DNA from 3 places in the Aquamicrobium sp. NLF2-7 genome. Region 3 is predicted to be linked to each of the others. Evidence: predicted binding sites of a transcription regulator. Region 3 holds the regulator's gene; each other region holds the start of a gene.
What was found. Region 3 encodes PhoB, which activates phosphate uptake and scavenging genes when phosphate is short. Its sites were predicted from a motif close to TGTCATNNANCTGTCAT; they were not measured.
Positions count from the first base shown of each region.

Region 1: the regulator PhoB is predicted to act here: its motif matches at 766-782, upstream of MIC97_RS09920 (esterase-like activity of phytase family protein).
Region 2: the regulator PhoB is predicted to act here: its motif matches at 958-974, upstream of ugpB (sn-glycerol-3-phosphate ABC transporter substrate-binding protein UgpB).

Region 1 covers NZ_JAKSED010000001.1:1,994,461-1,996,724, forward strand. The annotation lists gene MIC97_RS09915 (DUF1013 domain-containing protein) at 1-610, opposite strand, end outside; gene MIC97_RS09920 (esterase-like activity of phytase family protein) at 845-2,264, shown strand, end outside.
Region 2 covers NZ_JAKSED010000001.1:2,410,256-2,412,519, forward strand. The annotation lists gene argH (argininosuccinate lyase) at 1-189, opposite strand, end outside; gene MIC97_RS11890 (TlpA disulfide reductase family protein) at 222-905, shown strand; gene ugpB (sn-glycerol-3-phosphate ABC transporter substrate-binding protein UgpB) at 1,041-2,264, shown strand, end outside.
Region 3 covers NZ_JAKSED010000001.1:1,710,533-1,712,796, reverse strand. The annotation lists gene phoU (phosphate signaling complex protein PhoU) at 1-637, shown strand, start outside; gene phoB (phosphate regulon transcriptional regulator PhoB) at 660-1,349, shown strand; gene MIC97_RS08415 (ROK family protein) at 1,336-2,264, opposite strand, start outside.

The sequences.
Region 1 (2,264 bases), 280 kb from region 3:
CCTCGTCGCGTGGTGCATCGGCCCGCGGGTCGAGGCGCTCGGTGAGCGAAGCCGGCAGCAGCGTATCACCGGTGGGCTGAACCTCGCGGTTGCGGGAAGCGCGCTGCACCTCGATGTCGAGGTCGATCTGCGAGGTCAGCCCCAGCGTCACCGGATCCATCGGCACCAGATTGGCCGCATTCCAGTGGCTGCGGTTGCGGATCTGCTCGATGGTCGACTTGGTGGTTCCGACCAGACGCGAAATCTGCGCATCCTTCAGCTCGGGATGGTTGCGCACCAGCCAAAGGATCGCGTTGGGACGATCCTGACGCTTGGACAGCGGCGTATAGCGCGGACCCTTGCGCTTGGTCTCGGGCACCCGCACCTTCGGCTCGGAAAGCTTCAGGCGATGGTTCTGGTCCTGCTCGCCGCGCGCGATCTCCTCGCGGCTGAGCTGGCCGGTGATCACCGGGTCCATGCCCTTGATGCCCTGCGCCGATTCGCCATCGGCGATCGCCTTCACTTCGAGCGGATGCAAGCCGCAGAACTGGGCGATCTGGTCGAAGGAAAGCGCGGTGTTGTCGACCAGCCAGACGGCGGTCGCCTTCGGCATGAGAAGCGTATTTGCCATCGAATAAAATCCTCTCGTTCGCCCGCGTCCCGTTACGCGGGCGGTGGTTTTACAAGCCACCGAAAAAGGGAAAATCCGCTTTCCTATAACCGCGTTCGAGCCCGAGAGCAAGAAAATCCGGGCCGAAAGAAGCACGCTCCGGAACGTCATGCTTGTGTCGCGAAACCGTCATCGGGCTGAAATACCGATGGCACAAAGGGAATGCGCATTCTTCTCATGAGGGAAAGAGATCTCATGCGCACCCGTTCGTCACTTGTCGCGGCCATGGTCGCACTTGCCGCATCCGTTTCCCTGCCGGCTCACGCCGATCAGGTCTTCAACCGCATCGCCACGTTCCCGGTTGCCTCCAACTTGCCCGAAGGCACCGATCCGGCAACCGCGACATCCTCCGAGATTATCACCGCCACTGAAGACGGCAACACGCTCGTCTATTCCGACAGCCCGCTGGGCGCCGTCGGCTTCATCGACATTACCGACCCGAAAGCCCCGAAGGCCGGCGGCATCGTCAGGATCGACGGCGAGCCCACCTCCGTCGCCGTCATCGGCAACAGGGTTCTGGCCGGCGTCAACACCTCGAAGAGCTACACCGAGCCTTCCGGAAACCTGACGGTCATCGACATCGCCTCGAAGACGATCGAAGCATCCTGCGATCTCGGCGGCCAGCCGGATTCGGTGGCGGTGAGCAAGGATGGCCGCTTCCTCGCCGTCGCCATCGAGAACGAGCGCGACGAGGACCTCAATGACGGCGAACTTCCGCAGCTTCCCGCCGGCAATCTCAAGATCGTCTCGCTGAAGGATGGCGCACCGGATTGCGCCACCATCCGCACCGTCGACCTGAACGGCCTTGCCGAAATCGCGCCGGAAGATGCCGAACCTGAATTCGTCGACTTCAACGAGGCCGGCGAGATCGCCGTGACCCTGCAGGAGAACAACCACATCGCCATCGTGAAAGCCGAAACCGGCGAGATCGTCTCGCATTTTTCGGCCGGATCGGTTTCGCTGGAAAACGTCGACACCAAAAAGGACGGCAAGCTCTCCTTCACCGGCAAGATCGAGAACGCCCCACGCGAGCCGGACGCCGTGCAGTGGCTCGACAACGACCGCCTCGTCATCGCCAATGAGGGCGACTACAAAGGCGGCTCGCGCGGCTTCACCATCTTCTCGAAGACGGGCGAAGTGCTCTACGAATCCGCAGCCAGCTTCGAGTACATCGCAGCGCAGCTCGGCCATTATCCCGAGCACCGCAACAAGAAGGGCATCGAGCCCGAAGGCATGGAAGCCGGCGCCTATGGCGATCAGAAGCTGATCTTCGTCGGCGCCGAGCGCGCCTCGCTGGTCGGCGTCTATGAGGACACCAGCGCGGAGCCGAAATTCCTCCAGGCGCTGCCCTCCGGCATCGGTCCGGAAGGCCTGCTGGCCATTCCCGCCCGCAACCTCTTCGTCACCGCCAACGAAACCGATCTGGTCGAGGATGGCGGCGCCCGCTCGCATGTGATGATCTTCGAGCGCGCCGAAGGCCAGCCGGTCTACCCGATGATCCAGTCCGAAAACGACGCCAACGGCCTGCCGATCGGCTGGGGTGCGCTGTCGGGCCTGGCCGCCGATCCTGAGACGCCCGGCAAGCTCTATGCCGTCTCCGATTCGGTCTATGGCG
Region 2 (2,264 bases), 700 kb from region 3:
CTTGTCGTCGTCTGCCGAAATAATGCCGGTTTTGGCCAGCATCTCGCTATGGGCGATCGAACCTCTTATATCCTGCGCGTAGAGCTTGCGATCATAGCCGATGGAGGCGTTGATCGCTTCCATGATCGCGGCGGGACCCGAGGCAAATCGTCCGCCCCACATCTGGTTGCTGGCCTTCTTGTCGCTCATCTCTATAACCCGTGCCCGGAGCAGTTGAAAAAATGGCAGACGGCAGAAAATTTTTCCCCACCACGCGCCTGATTCTTGCGGCCCTCCTGGCCGGTGCCGCAGCCGGCGCGCTCGCGGTATATGTCAGCGGCGGGCTTGAAGGCAATAACACAGCGGCCGGAACTGCCGTTGTGGCGGGAGATGACCGCGTATGTGCCGCCAAAACGGAGCGTGCGAAAACCGTTGCCGCTGCCGCGACCGGCCATGTGGCCGCCATGCTGCCGGCCGATCCACCCCAGTCGATGACCGGCCTTGCCTTTAACGATCCCGATGGAAAGCCGGCTACACTTGCCGGCCATGTTGGCAAAACGGTGCTGGTCAATCTGTGGGCGACGTGGTGCGCGCCCTGTCGTGCCGAAATGCCGGCTCTGGACGAGTTGCAGCAGAAAATGGGCGGCGACAATTTCGAGGTGGTCGCGATCAACGTCGATTCCGGAGGAGATGAAAAGCCGAAAGCCTTTCTGGAGGAAATCAAGGTTTCGAGCCTTGCCTATTACAGCGACCATTCCATGGGCGCTTTCAACGAGCTGAAGGCGAAGGGCCTTGCGCTCGGCCTGCCCGTCACCGTGCTGGTCGATGATGAAGGCTGCCTGCTTGCCCATATGAACGGTCCGGCCGAGTGGTCTACGCCAGATGCCGTCAGGTTCATCGAAACCGCTCTGGATGACGTTAAGTAACGCCGGAGTTTTCCACGCTCCTTAACCGGCTTTCATCATATCGACACGCCGCTGTTGTCTGTCTGTCATATTCGCCCCATACTTCCGACCGCGGAACTGAACTCCATTTGGTCAATCATGTATCGGGAGATGAAGATGAAGCTTCTGGGTATTGCAGCAGGTCTTGCAACCGCACTCACCCTCTATTCCTCGGCCTCCGCCATCGCGGCCACCCAGATAAGCTGGTGGCATGCCATGACCGGCGCCAATGCCGAAGTGGTCGACAAGATCGCCAAGGACTTCAACGCCAGCCAGAGCGACTATGAGGTCGTTCCGGTGTTCAAGGGAACCTATCCCGAGACGCTGAATGCCGGCATAGCCGCCTTCCGTGCCGGTCAGGCCCCCGACATCATTCAGGTCTTCGACGTCGGCACCGGCGTCATGATGGCCGCCGAAGGCGCCATCCGCCCGGTCGCCGAAGTGCTGGAAGGCGCCGGCCTCAAATTCGACAAGAGCCAGTATCTGCCGGGCATCGTCGCCTACTACTCGAAGCCCGACGGCACCATGCTGTCCTTCCCCTACAATTCTTCCTCGCCGATCCTCTACTACAACAAGGACGTGTTCGAGAAAGCCGGCCTCGACGTCAACAACCCGCCCAAGACATGGGGCGAGGTTTTCGAAGCGGCGAAGAAGATCAAGACCAGCGGTGCGGCTGCCTGCGGTTACACCTCGACCTGGCTCACCTGGATCCATCTGGAGAATTTCGCCGCCTGGAACAACATTTCCTACGGCACCAATGAGAACGGCCTTGCCGGCGGCGACGTCGAGCTGAAGATCAACGCTCCGCTCTACGTCAACCACTTCCAGTCCATCGCCGATCTGGCCAAGGACGGAACCTTCAAGTATGGCGGCCGCACCTCGGAGGCCAAGCAGCTCTTCCTCGCCGGCGAATGCGGCATTCTCACCGAATCGTCGGGCGGCCTTGGCGACATCGTCAAGTCGGGCATGAACTACGGCATCGGCCAGCTCCCCTATGACGAGGACGGCGCGGGCCCGCAGAACACCACGCCCGGCGGCGCCAGCCTGTGGGTGATGGCCGGCAAGTCGGACGAGCAGTACAAGGGCGTTGCCGCCTTCTTCAACTATCTGTCGCAGACCGACGTGCAGCAGTTCCTGCACGAGCAGTCCGGCTATCTGCCGGTAACGCTGGCGGCCTATGAAGCCACCAAAGGGTCGGACTTCTACGAGAAGAACCCCGGCCGCGAAACGCCGATCCTGCAGATGATGGGCAAGGCGCCGACCGAGAACTCCAAGGGCGTTCGTCTCGCCAACCTGCCGCAGGTGCGCGATATCCAGAACGAGGAGTTCGAGAAGATGCTC
Region 3 (2,264 bases):
CAGCCTGGCCGGGTCCATGGTCGATGAGGCGACACAGAGCCTGATCGTGCCGGACAATGCGCTGGCCCAGCGCGTCATCTCCGAGGATGCGGTGATGGACGAGTTGCAGCGTCGCCTGGACGACCGCGCCATCACGCTGATCGGCAAGCGCCAGCCGATGGCGCAGGACCTGCGTGCCATCGTGGGCGCGATCCGCATGGCCGGCGATCTCGAACGCATCGGCGATCTGGCCAAGAACATCGCCAAGCGCGTCGATGCGGTGGGTCAGTCGAGCGTGCCGCGCGCCTTCGCCCGCTCCATCGAAGACATGTCCGAACTGGTTCTTGAGCAGGTACAGGGCGTCATTGACGAATATGGCGCGCGCAACCCGGAAGGGCTGGTGCGGCTGCGCGACGAGGACGAGCTGGTCGACGTTAAATACACCTCTGTGTTCCGCGAACTGCTGACCTACATGATGGAGGACGCGCGCAACATCACGGCCTGCACGCATTTGCTTTTCTGTGCGAAGAACCTGGAGCGCATTGGCGACCACGTGACCAATATTGCCGAAAATGCCTATTATGTGCTGACCGGCGAGCAGTTGCCGGCTCACCGTCCCAAGCAGGACGAGACTGGCATACCGGCACCTGCGGTTTGAAGCAGGATCGAGGAGACGAAGCATGATCGCACCCCGCATCATGGTGGTTGAGGACGAAGAGCCGTTGGGCGTGCTTCTGCGCTACAACCTCGAAGCCGAAGGCTATCAGGTCGAGATCGTCACGCGCGGTGACGAGGCCGAGTTGCGGCTGCAGGAAAACGTGCCGGACCTTCTGGTGCTCGACTGGATGGTTCCGGCGATCTCAGGCATCGAATTGTGCCGGCGCCTGCGCATGCGCGAGCAGACCGAACGGCTGCCCATCATCATGCTGACGGCGCGCGGCGAGGAAAGCGACCGGGTGCGCGGCCTTTCCACCGGCGCCGACGACTATCTGGTCAAGCCCTTCTCCATGCCGGAGCTGGTGGCGCGGGTGAAGGCGCTTCTGCGTCGCGCCAAGCCCGAGGTGCTGTCCTCTGTACTCAAGGTGGGAGACATCGTGCTCGACCGCGAGCAGCACCGCGTCTACCGCAAGAAGAGCGAGATCCGGCTGGGGCCGACCGAGTTCCGCCTGCTCGAATTCATGATGCAGCATCCCGGCCGCGTCTTCTCGCGCGGACAGTTGCTCGACAATGTCTGGGGCGAGACGATCTACATCGACGAACGCACAGTGGATGTGCATGTCGGGCGGTTGCGCAAGGCGGTCAACACCGGCCGCATGCCCGACGTGATCCGCACCGTTCGCGGCTCAGGCTACGCGATCAGGGAAGAGTGACGGGCAGGGAAGAGTGACGCGCGGCCGGGCCGTCCTGCAGGGACCGCCCGCCGGCAAAAATCCTGTCATCGACGTAAGTCAGCGCGCGCATGGCACAGCCTTCGCGCAGCAGGGCGATCTGATCCGGCTCGATGCTGAAGCTGATCGAGCCGGAATGCTGGCCGCCGGCAGTGCGTGCGATGGCATCGCGCAGGGCCGGTTCGATCAGGTCGAAGGCTGCCGCGTTGAGGCCGACCAATGCCACCGGGGCAGGGTCGATGAGCGCAAACAGGCTGCCGAGGCCGAAGCCGAGCGCTTCGCCTGCGATGCGGAACGCCTCGCGCTCGCGTCCTTCATGGTCCCGGGCAGCGTCCGCCAGCGCCCGCATCTCCGTTTCCCCAATATCGCCCCGGGGTTCCTCGTTCTGGTCATGGCCGGCGGCGCTGCGCCAGATGGCGTAGCTTCCTGCATAGGCTTCTATGCATCCGCGCCGCCCGCAACGGCACAGCGCCCCGTCCGGCCGGTGGACCATGTGCCCGAATTCGACGCCTGAGGAATGGGTGCCGGTGAACATTTCGCCCTTGAGCACCAGCCCCATGCCGATGCCGTGCGAGAGCAATATGGCGATGAAATCGTCGCGATAGCGGGCCGGATCGCGCCAGCGCAGCGCCTCGGCCATCATGTTGCAGTCGTTCTCCACCGTTACGGGAACAGAGAATTCCGCTTCCAGAATGTCGGTGAAGGGGATGTCCGTGTGCGGGGTGATCGGAGACCACAGCATGGAACGCGCTTCCGCGTCGGTGATGCCCTGAACCGCGAACACGATACGCAATGGCGGGCCAGCCTTTGCGGCGGGGTGAGCAAGGCATCGTTGAAGCACTGCCACACATTCGCCGATCAGCGCCTCGCGGGAGAGGGCGCGCGTGTCGAGCCGCA